3 regions of the Streptomyces sp. NPDC021096 genome follow, and region 3 is predicted to be linked to each of the others. Evidence: riboswitches for the same ligand, from Rfam matches in the RefSeq annotation. Region 3 holds a riboswitch; each other region holds the start of a gene.

What was found. Region 3 has a riboswitch for cyclic di-AMP ahead of AB0G59_RS18710 (C40 family peptidase). Riboswitches for the same ligand answer to the same signal wherever they lie in the genome.
Positions count from the first base shown of each region.
Region 1: it holds a riboswitch for cyclic di-AMP, as region 3 does, so the genes downstream of both, AB0G59_RS06955 (transglycosylase family protein) here and AB0G59_RS18710 (C40 family peptidase) in region 3, are expected to answer to the same signal.
Region 2: it holds a riboswitch for cyclic di-AMP, as region 3 does, so the genes downstream of both, AB0G59_RS20055 (peptidoglycan DD-metalloendopeptidase family protein) here and AB0G59_RS18710 (C40 family peptidase) in region 3, are expected to answer to the same signal.

Region 1 covers NZ_JBFADG010000003.1:117,582-120,800, forward strand. Annotated here, with positions in the region: gene eno (phosphopyruvate hydratase) at 1-639, opposite strand, end outside; gene AB0G59_RS06955 (transglycosylase family protein) at 866-1,624, opposite strand; cyclic di-AMP (ydaO/yuaA leader) riboswitch at 1,629-1,778, opposite strand; gene AB0G59_RS06960 (transglycosylase family protein) at 2,073-3,038, opposite strand; gene AB0G59_RS06965 (cytochrome P450) at 3,204-3,219, opposite strand, start outside.
Region 2 covers NZ_JBFADG010000015.1:102,901-106,119, reverse strand. Annotated here, with positions in the region: gene AB0G59_RS20060 (MFS transporter) at 1-52, opposite strand, end outside; gene AB0G59_RS20055 (peptidoglycan DD-metalloendopeptidase family protein) at 186-1,400, opposite strand; cyclic di-AMP (ydaO/yuaA leader) riboswitch at 1,412-1,548, opposite strand; gene AB0G59_RS20050 (PP2C family protein-serine/threonine phosphatase) at 1,688-2,908, opposite strand; gene AB0G59_RS20045 (DEAD/DEAH box helicase) at 3,094-3,219, opposite strand, start outside.
Region 3 covers NZ_JBFADG010000013.1:91,538-94,756, forward strand. Annotated here, with positions in the region: gene AB0G59_RS18700 (Scr1 family TA system antitoxin-like transcriptional regulator) at 1-472, opposite strand, end outside; gene AB0G59_RS18705 (ATP-binding protein) at 714-1,142, shown strand; gene AB0G59_RS18710 (C40 family peptidase) at 1,367-1,855, opposite strand; cyclic di-AMP (ydaO/yuaA leader) riboswitch at 1,859-2,064, opposite strand; gene AB0G59_RS18715 (hypothetical protein) at 2,350-2,670, opposite strand; gene AB0G59_RS18720 (ATP-dependent Clp protease proteolytic subunit) at 2,676-3,219, opposite strand, start outside.

The DNA of each region.
Region 1 (3,219 bases), on a different contig from region 3:
GCCGAGGTTCGGGGCGAAGCCGCCCTCGTCGCCGAGGCCGGTGGACAGGCCGCGGCCCTTCAGCACCTTCTTGAGGGTGTGGTAGACCTCGGTGCCCCAGCGCAGGGCCTCGGAGAAGGACTCCGCGCCGATCGGCGCGATCATGAACTCCTGGATGTCCACGTTGGAGTCGGCGTGCGAGCCGCCGTTGAGGATGTTCATCATCGGAACGGGCAGCAGGTGCGCGTTCGGGCCGCCGAGGTAGCGGAACAGCGGCAGGTCGGACGCCTCGGAGGCGGCGTGCGCGACGGCCAGGGAGACGCCCAGGATGGCGTTGGCGCCGAGCGAGCCCTTGTTGTCGGTGGCGTCCAGGTCGAACATCGCCTGGTCGATCAGGCGCTGCTCGGTGGCGTCGTAGCCGACGAGCTCCGGGCCGATCTGCTCGATGACGGCGAGAACCGCCTTCTCGACGCCCTTGCCCAGGTAGCGGTTCGGGTCACCGTCGCGCAGCTCGATGGCCTCGAAGGCACCGGTGGAGGCGCCGGACGGCACGGCGGCACGGCCCGTGGAGCCGTCGTCGAGGCCGACCTCGACCTCGACCGTGGGGTTGCCTCGCGAGTCGAGGATCTCGCGAGCTACGACGACGTCGATGGACGGCACGAGGGTCTCCTTCGTGATGTGTCTGGAGTTCTGCAGCACGAGCCTAACGGGCCCCGGAGGCTGCACCGGCCCTTGGACCTGCCACCGGACCGAAAAATGGCACAAAAGCCGAGATCACCGGATGAATGGGCGGGGAAAACGGCGGAGCCCCGCTCCGATGCGGCTCGGGGGGAAGTCGCATCGGAGCGGGGCGGTCCCGCGGATGAGCGCGGCGCTCAGCCGGTGATCAGCTGAGATGCAGCTTCTGACCCGGGAAGATCAGGTCCGCGTTGTCGATGATGTCCTTGTTGCGGTCGTAGAGCTTCTGCCAGCCGCCGTCGACCTTCTTGGCGTCGGCGATGGAGCCGAGGGTGTCGCCTTCCTTGACCTCGTACTCGCCGTCACCCTGCTTGACCGGCTTGGCGGGGGCGGCGTGCTTCGGCGCGGTCTGCTTCGGGGCGGCCGGGGCCTCCTCGGCGGTCTCCGCCTGCGGCTTGGCGTGCTTGGGCGCGGAGGGGCGCTCGGCGCGGTCGGCGCGGCTCTTGGTGGAGGTCTCGCCCGCGGCGGAGGAGGAGGACTTCGTGGACTTCTTCTTCACCACGGAGCCGGAGCCGGAGGTGTCGACGTCGGCCTTCGCGCCACCGGCGGTCAGGCCGCCGGCGCCGGCGCAGCCCCAGGCACCCGGGCCCTGCATGGCGAGGAGACGCTCGGCGGTGGCGATCTGCTGGGCCTTGGTGGCCAGGTCGGCGCGCGCGGCGTACTGGGTGCCGCCGGCGGCCTTCCAGGAGGACTGCGAGAACTGCAGGCCGCCGTAGTAGCCGTTGCCGGTGTTGATGGCCCAGTTGCCGCTGGACTCGCACTGGGCGACCTTGTCCCAGGTCGAAACGGAGGCGGCGTTGGCGGAGGTCGCGACCATCAGCGGGGCGGCCACTGCGACGCCGGCGACGCCGGCGAGCGTGACGATGCGGACGGCCTTGGACGGACGACGGTGCTTGCCCTTGGACATAAGTCGGTTTCCTCACCGACGCCTACGAGGTGAGCTGTCGGGTTCGGGCTGTGAGTTTGCCCGGCCCGGTGCGCGGCTGCGCTCCGGGCTTCACCCCAAGCCGTCCCGCTCCCCCGGCCGTGAGGCCGTCGGACCGGTCCGGCGCCTTACCTTGGTTCCCCCGCTCCTGCCAACGGCGCTTGCGCGACGACTCCCCCGGCCGCCGGCAGGATTCGGCGTAGCGACCGTGGTGCTCGCGGTGGCGAGCGGTGACGACGTTAAACACAGCGGGCCGACGGGTTCAAACCCCACTTTTCAGCCACAGTTGCTGGAAGTTACCCACAGGAACCTCCTGTTTCCGCAGGTGAGAGGGGGTTTGAGAAGAACGGACGAGCTCCGTCCAGCCCAAAGCCAACGAGACCCATGTCTCACTTTCGACTGGAACGGACATTCGCCCCGAACCCCCCGGCTACGGACGGATATCGAGCCGCTGACCAGGCTTGATGAGATCCGGATCGGTTCCGACAACTTTTTCGTTCTTCTGATAGATCGTCTGCCAACCACCGTTGACCGAGTGGTCCTGTGCGATGGCTGACAGGTTGTCACCGGGCTGCACGGTGTAGTCCGTCGCACCCGGTACGCCCGTCCGGGCGTCACCGCCGTCGCGCGAGGGGCGCTGCGGCTCGCCCGAACGCGGCGGCTCGCTGCGGTGCTTGCCCGTACCCGGCTCCGCACTCGCGTCGTCGCCCGGCGTGCGCGGGGCGGTGGGCGCGGCGTCGGTGGGCGTGCCCGAGGGTGTGGCGGAGGGGGCGGCCGGACCGGTGGAGGGTTCGGCCGAGGGGTCCTTGCGGTGCTTGCCGTCCGGCTGTCCGGGGGTCTGGCCCGCAGGTGTGGAGGGGTCCGCGGACGGGCTCGCGGCGGGGTCCGACGGAGTGGGCTTGCCGGGCGTCTTGGACGCGTCGGGCGCGGGCTCGTTGGTGCCGGGCGCGCGGTCGGCGGGGGTCTTGTGCTCCGGCGTGGCGGGAGCGGAGCGCTCGGGCGCCGGCTTGCCGGTGGCCTCGGGCTCGGGGGTCTCGATGATGCGGCCGGGGTTCACCTCGGGCGCCGGAGCGTCCTTCGACAGACCCGACTTGACGGCGCAACTGCGCCAGGCGTCCGGGCCCTCGGCGGCCAGGATCCGTTCGGCGACGGCTATCTGCTGCGACCTGCTGGCCAGGTCCGGGCGCGGCGCGTAGGAGATGCCGCCGTTCTGCTCCCACATCTGCTGGGTGAGCTGCAGGCCGCCGAAGAATCCGTTGCCGGTGTTGGCGCTCCACAGCTTGCCGCTCTCGCATTGGGCGACCTTGTCCCAGGTGCCCGTGTCCGCGGCCGTCGCCGCGGTCGCCGCCATCAGCGGCATCGCGATGCCCGCCCCCGTCACCCCCGCCGCGAGCACGATGGCGGGTATCTGACGGGGGCGGCGATGTCTTCCGTTCCCGAAGCGCATGGGGTGGCCCTCTCGTGTGGCGGCTGATGTGGTCGTCGAACATAGCGACGGGTCCGGGTCGTCACAAGCCGGTGTATCCGAGGTCACGCGAAGGTCACGTCGCCTGATAGGGCGTCAGTCGGCGGGCGGC
Region 2 (3,219 bases), on a different contig from region 3:
GCCGGTCCAGGCGGGAAGGCACGGACGTGGTGATCGTCGGGGTCGTCGTCACATGTGCTGATTTCCCGATCGCACGCAGAACATTCCCGGCAAATCACATCTGTGGCTCCTGTAACCCGGCTGCCTCTCTGGGGTTGCGGTGCCCGTCGGCCTCTCCCTCGGCCTCCCTCGGCCTCCCTCGGCGACTAGGGCTGCAGCCCCCTGGCGCGCAGCCACGACAGCGGGTCCACCGGCGCACCGCCGCCGGGCCGCACCTCCAGGTGCAGATGGGGGCCGGTGACGTTGCCGGTCGCGCCGACGCGGGCGATGACCGTGCCCGTACCGACCTTCCCGGACGTGACCACCATCGACGACAGGTGGCAGTACCAGATCTCGGTACCGTCGCCGAGCGTCAGCACGATGCGGTAGCCGTACGCGCCGGCCCACCCGGCCTGTGTGACCGTGCCGCCGCTGACCGCCTTGACCGGGGTGCCGGTCGGGGCGGCGAAGTCCTCGCCGGTGTGGTTGGCGGACCACATGTTGCCGGCCTGGCCGAAGCCGGCGGTGAGGGTGTACGAGCCCACGGGCAGGGTGTACGAGCCGGTGGCGGCGGAACCGTGCTTTCCGGCAGGGGCCGGGGTGCGCTTCGCGGGGGCCGCGGGCCGTTCGGCCTCGCCCGCCCCGGTCCGCTCGGCAGCGCCGGCCGCCGCGGCCCGGCCGGCCCCGTGCGCCTCCGCCTCGGCGGCCTGCGCCGCCGCCCGTGCCTCCTGGGCCTCCTGCGCTTCGCGCGCCTCGTGTGCCTGGGCCTGCTCCGCCGCGGCCTTGCGCTTCTCTTCCGCCGCGGTGCGCGCCTCGCTCTCCCGCGCGGCTTCGTCGGCGGCGTCCTGCTGGCGCTCGGCCTGCTGGAGGATGCGGGCGCGCAGTGCCTCGCCGGCGTCGGCGGCGCTGTGCATGGCCGACGCGACGGCTGGGGCCCCGTCGACCGGTCCGGCCCCCGCTTCGGCGCCGGGGGCCTGCTTCTCCTCGCCGCCGGCTATGAGGGAGCCGACGCCCGGAAGCTTCTGCGCCAGGTCGGGCACGGATATCGGCGTCGGCGGACGGTCCTGCGCGCTCGCCATGCCGCCCGCGCCGACCGCCGCGATGACGCCGACGCCCAGCACCGCGCCGCTGCGGGCCATCGTGCCGCCGCGCTGCTTGACGACGCGGTGTCTGCCGCGGACGGGCCCCGTCGCGGAACCCTCGGCCGGGTTCCACTCGCCCCAGGTCTCCTCGCCGTCGGGGCCGTGACCACCGTCATGAGCGAAAGCGGAGCCGTCATCGGCGAAGTCGGGGCCGGCCGACGCCTCACCCGAGGCCCCACCCGGAGCGCTGTTCGAAGAACCGTACGAACTGTCGTCGAGAGCAGGCCTGTTGGACGCCACGGAGGCGCACTCCTTTCCTTCCTCTCGCCTACCGGGTTAGCTGACGGGTTCGGAGCAGGAAGGTCTCCTACGGGCCGGCGCGCGGTCCGATTCACCCCAGAGTTGATGGTTCCCCGGTTCCGCCCACGGGATTCGGCGAAGGCGCGCGGCGCCGCCTCTTGCGACGGCTGCAACGACCGCGCTGCGTTATCGAACGTTAATAGACACCGCCACCGGATTCCAAGCCGAAAGCATGAAATGGCACGCCTCTTGGGCGGATTTTGCGATGCGCACCAGCTGACCGTTCGTCAGTTGTTATCGGTTCGCATGCGGACGGTACGGGTGGTGGTCTGGGTGAGCGCGTGGGTGATGACGGCGGGGCGGTGGCGGCCGTCGCCGCGCCGGATGGCGAGCAGGGCCATGTCGTCGTCGGCCGGGCCGCCGGCGTGCCGGGCGACGTCCGCCGTCAGGGCGTCCAGCAGCGCTTCCGGGTTCCTGAACTGCTTGCCGCTGAGGCGCTGCAGCGGGTCGTAGAAGTTGCCCTCGGCATCCCGCGCCTCGGTGACCCCGTCCGTAAAGAGCAGCAACGTGGACCCCGCCGGGAACTCCCACTCCTCCACGCGGTCGGGCCATTCCCCCAGCTCCCCCATGCCGAGCGGCAGCGCCGGCGCGCCGGGGTACGCCTCGCCGACCGTGCCGTCGGCGTGGAGCAGGAGCGGGGGCGGATGGCCGCGGTTGACCAGGCGCAGCGCGGTGGTGCCGGGCGGGACCTCGGCGAGTACGGCGGTGGTGAAGCCCTCGCTCTGATCGAGGTTCGCGCGCCGGGCGCCCTCTCTCTGCAAGGCGCGCTCCAGTCGCACCGCGAGCCCCTCCAGCGTGCGCTCCTGCTCCGCCGCCTCCCGGAACGCGCCGACCACGACGGCGACCGCCTCCACCGCGCCGAGCCCCTTGCCGCGTACGTCCCCCACGATGGCGCGCACGCCGTACGGGGTCTCCTGCACGGCGAACAGGTCGCCGCCGATCCGGGCGTCGGCCTCGGCCGCCAGGTAGCGCGCGGCCACGCGCAGTCCGCCGATGCGGGCGGGTGGTACGGGCAGTACGGCGCGCTGGGCGGCCTCCGCGATGCACCGGACGGAGGCCAGCTTCCGGTCGCCGCGGCGGACGACGCGGTTGATGCCGAGGGCGAGGGCGGCGACGGCCAGCACGGTGGCGATCTCGGTGACGGCGGCGCCCGTGTGGGGCACCCGGCGGATGATCGTGAGGGTGGTCATGGCGGTCAGGGCCGTGACGGCGGTGGCGAGCGTCGCGCCGTGGGACAGCAGGGCTGCCGCGATGAGGGGTGAGCAGGCGAAGAAGGGGGCGGAGGAGTAGTGCGAGGGCGTCAGGACGTCGAAGACGACGCCGGAGACGATCAGCAGCGCGGGCAGCGGGCGCGCCACGGACAGCCGGCCGGTGAGGTGCGGGCCCGTCCGGTGGCCGTGCGCGAATGGTGGCTCCGACTGGGGTTCGAGCCCCTCTGGCATCCCCACCGTGCGTTCTCCTGACCGGCCGCCGTCCCTGGGCATCGCGTTCCACCCTTGCGCAGCGCGCGGGCCTTCGCGAGCGGTGTTGCGCCGGACGGGGACGGGGAAACGGTGAGGCGGGGCCCGGAAGACCGGGCCCCGCCTCATCGGGACATCAGGACGTCAGCGCGGAGCCGGACGGGATCGGCGCGTCAGGACGCGGCCGAGCGGCGACCGCCGCCACCGGCGCCACCGCGGCGCGAACGGCCGACGGCGTTGCCCGGGCGGGTGCCGCCCGAGCGGCGCGCACCCTCGCCGCCGCCGTTGCCGCCGAAGCC
Region 3 (3,219 bases):
GCACCCGTACGAGCTCCTCGACCTGTTCCTCCGGCGGGTCGGCCAGCGCCGCCCGGGTCACGGCCCGGGCGTACTCCCGCGTCTGCAGCAGGCCGGGCACCACCGTGGTCTCCAGCGTCCGGGCGTGGGACGCCTCCGACTCCAGGCTGATGAAGTCGAGATACGCCGAAGGCAGCAGATCGCGGTAGGCGTACCACCAGCCGCGCCGGGACCCCTCCGCATCCCTGGACCCCGCCCCGCACAGCGCTCCCAGCAGTGCCCTCAGCTCAGGGTCCGAGACGCTGTACACATCGAGCAGCCGGGCCACGTCCGCGGGTTTCACTCCGCTGATGCCCGTCTCGATCCGGCTCACCTTCGACTGGTGCCAGCCGACCGCTCCCGCCGCCTCCCGGCTCGTCATCCCGGTCAGTTCGCGCTGTCGGCGCAGCTCCGCGCCGAGTTTGCGGCGGCGCACCGCGGGTCCGTTCCGCATCAGCTCTCCTCCCCGCCGCTCAAATCCACTCGTCAGAGTCAATAGACCAGTCTGCCGTCCAAATCCGGTCTCTCGTAGCAGAGTTCACCGCTTTGAGCGACAGATATATCCACAATCCGGTGGATCGCACCCATCGCACCCGTGAACAGTGGCACTCTGTCGCGAAGAGCCGTCCGGGGCCGTCCCGACTTCACCGCATGCCGCGCGTCGGAGTCCGGCACCGGTGGAAAGGGACAGCGCCATGGCAGACCACCAGGAAGCAACCGTCACTCTGCCGAGCGGCCCCGCCTCGGTCTCCGCGGCCCGCCGCTATGTCATGGACGTGCTCACGGAATGGGGCCTGCCGGCCGGTACGGACGCGGGCGACGCCATCCGGCTGATCGTCTCCGAGCTGGCCACCAATGCCGTGCAGCACACCCACGGCCAGTCGCCCACCTTCACGGTGGACGTGCGCCTCGAACGGGGCGAGCAGCTGCGGATCGGGGTCACGGACAGCCACCCCTGCCGTCCGCGGCGGCTGCCGGCCGCCGGCCGGCAGGACAACGGGCGCGGCCTGGTGATCATTCGCTGTCTCACCGCCGAGCACGGCGGCAGGCTCTGTGTCACGCCGACCGAGGACGGCGGCAAGACCGTATGGATCCGTATGCCGTGGACGGTGCCGGTCCGCTGAACCGGCAGCGCGCGGAGGGCCGGGCGGGGGTCCGCCCGGCCCGGCGCTCTCGTGGAGCGCGCTCCTGAACCGGTGGGTTCACAGGTGTCGCGGGTGCCGGTGGGGCACCGGGAAGGCAGTCGGGTCCGCTGCCACGGAAGGTGTGCCCGGCGCTTCGGGTGCGGCGTGGGCGGGTCCGGCGCGATGGGTGGGTGACACCGGGCGGCCGGGGCCCCGCGCGGCGGTCAGCCGTTCACGCGGCCGTAGGAGATGCTGCGCGTCCAGATGCGCTCGAGTCGGACGACCGATCCGGTCTTGGGGGCGTGCCAGATCCTGTTGTTCCCGGCGTATATCCCCACGTGGTAGACGCCGCCGCGGCCGTGGAAGAACACCAGGTCGCCCTGGGTGCGGGAGAATCCGGGGATGTGCCGGGTGCGGTTGTACTGGTCCTGTGCGGTCCGCGGCAGCTGCTTGCCGGCCCGCTTGAAGGAGTACTGGGTCAGTCCGGAGCAGTCGAAGCGGAAGGGCCCCGTCGCGCCCCACTGGTAGGGGGATCCCGCCTTCGAGGCCGCGATCTGCAGGGCCGTGTTGGAGATGGTCGCGGCTTCCGCGTCGTTCGTGGCGCCGGGTGCCAGCACCGTGGCGCCGACGGCCGCGAGAGTCAGGGCGGATTTCACGGTCAGGGGCAGAGCCCCCGTCCTGGACAGCATTGAGGGACGTTTGTGCGCGCCCATGCCAAACCCTTCGTCAGCCGCCTGTGAAGGATGACCTGTCGGGTTCGGGCAGGCGAAGAATGCCCGGCCGCGTGAGCGGCTTCACCCCAAGGGACGTACGGCAGTTGTCGCGCCTCCGCCGTCCCGTCGTGCTCGGGTCCTCCATCCCTGCCGGTGCACTTATGTCGACCAGTCGCCCCGGCGGCGGCAGGGTTCGGCGTCCGCCCGGACCGCCCCGCCGCGGTGGCGGGGTCTTGTCGTCGGCACGGATCTTGGCGCAGTCCCGGTGCCCACGCCGAGTGGATCCCGCCATATGTGACGCTCGTCACCTCTGGTCAATTCGGGTGGACGCGGGGCGATTTGACGGTGGTGACCTTTCCCTGGTGAGTTCGTCACCTGCGGCGAAGCGATCTCTTCGAGCGTCGAGTGCGCGCACCGCTCGAAGTGATCACTGCGGCTCGTCTACGATCGCATCCGCTGTCTGAAGGAGATCGGGGGCAGAATGTTTCCGCTCCTCAGTTCGGCGGCTCCGGCGGCAACATCACCCGCCTGGCCCGGCGTTCGCCGTCCAGGACCCGCATCGCTCGCGCCAGCGTTCCCCCGTACACCTCGCGTTCGCCGCGTTCGTGCATGACCGTCAGCGCGTCGCGCAGCCCGGCGGCCGCGAGCGCGAGCGTCTGCGCGGCTCGTAGCGCACTGTACGTGCCGTGCGTGCGAGCCGGGTTGATCCGTCCGAGGAGATCCAGTACTTCCAGATAGCGGTCGATCACCTCGCCCTCGGCGCGGGTCAGGGCGGGCAGCGGGGTCAGCTCCGGGGGCCACTTCTCCGACGGCATCCCCCTCACCTCGCCCCGGCCGGCGCGGCGGGCGCCCGGCGGTCGGTGATGACCCGGTCGGCCAGGCCGTAGGCCACGGCCGCCCGGGCGTCGAGGAAGGTGTCGCGCTCGATGTCCCGCCGGACGCGCCCGGCGTCCTGCCCGGTGTGCAGCGCCAGCATCTCCACCAGGCCGTCGCGGACCCGCAGCAGCTCCTCGGCCTGCAGCGCCAGGTCCGAGGGCTGGCCCTGTACGGGTTCGGCGAGGGACGGCTGGTGGATGAGCATCCGGGCGTGCGGGAGCACCAGGCGCTTGCCCGGGGTGCCGGCCGCCATCAGGACGGCGGCGGCCGAGGCCGCCTGGCCCAGGCAGATGGTCTCGATGTCGCAGTGGATGTAGCGCATCGTGTCGTAGACGGCGCACATGGCCCCGAAGGAGCCGCCGGGGGAATTGATGTAGAGGGAGATCGCCTGATCGGGCGCCGCGTGCTCGAGGTGCATCAGCTGCGCGATCACATCGTTGGCGGCCGTGTCGTCGATGGGGGTCCCGAGCATGACGATGCGCTCGGAG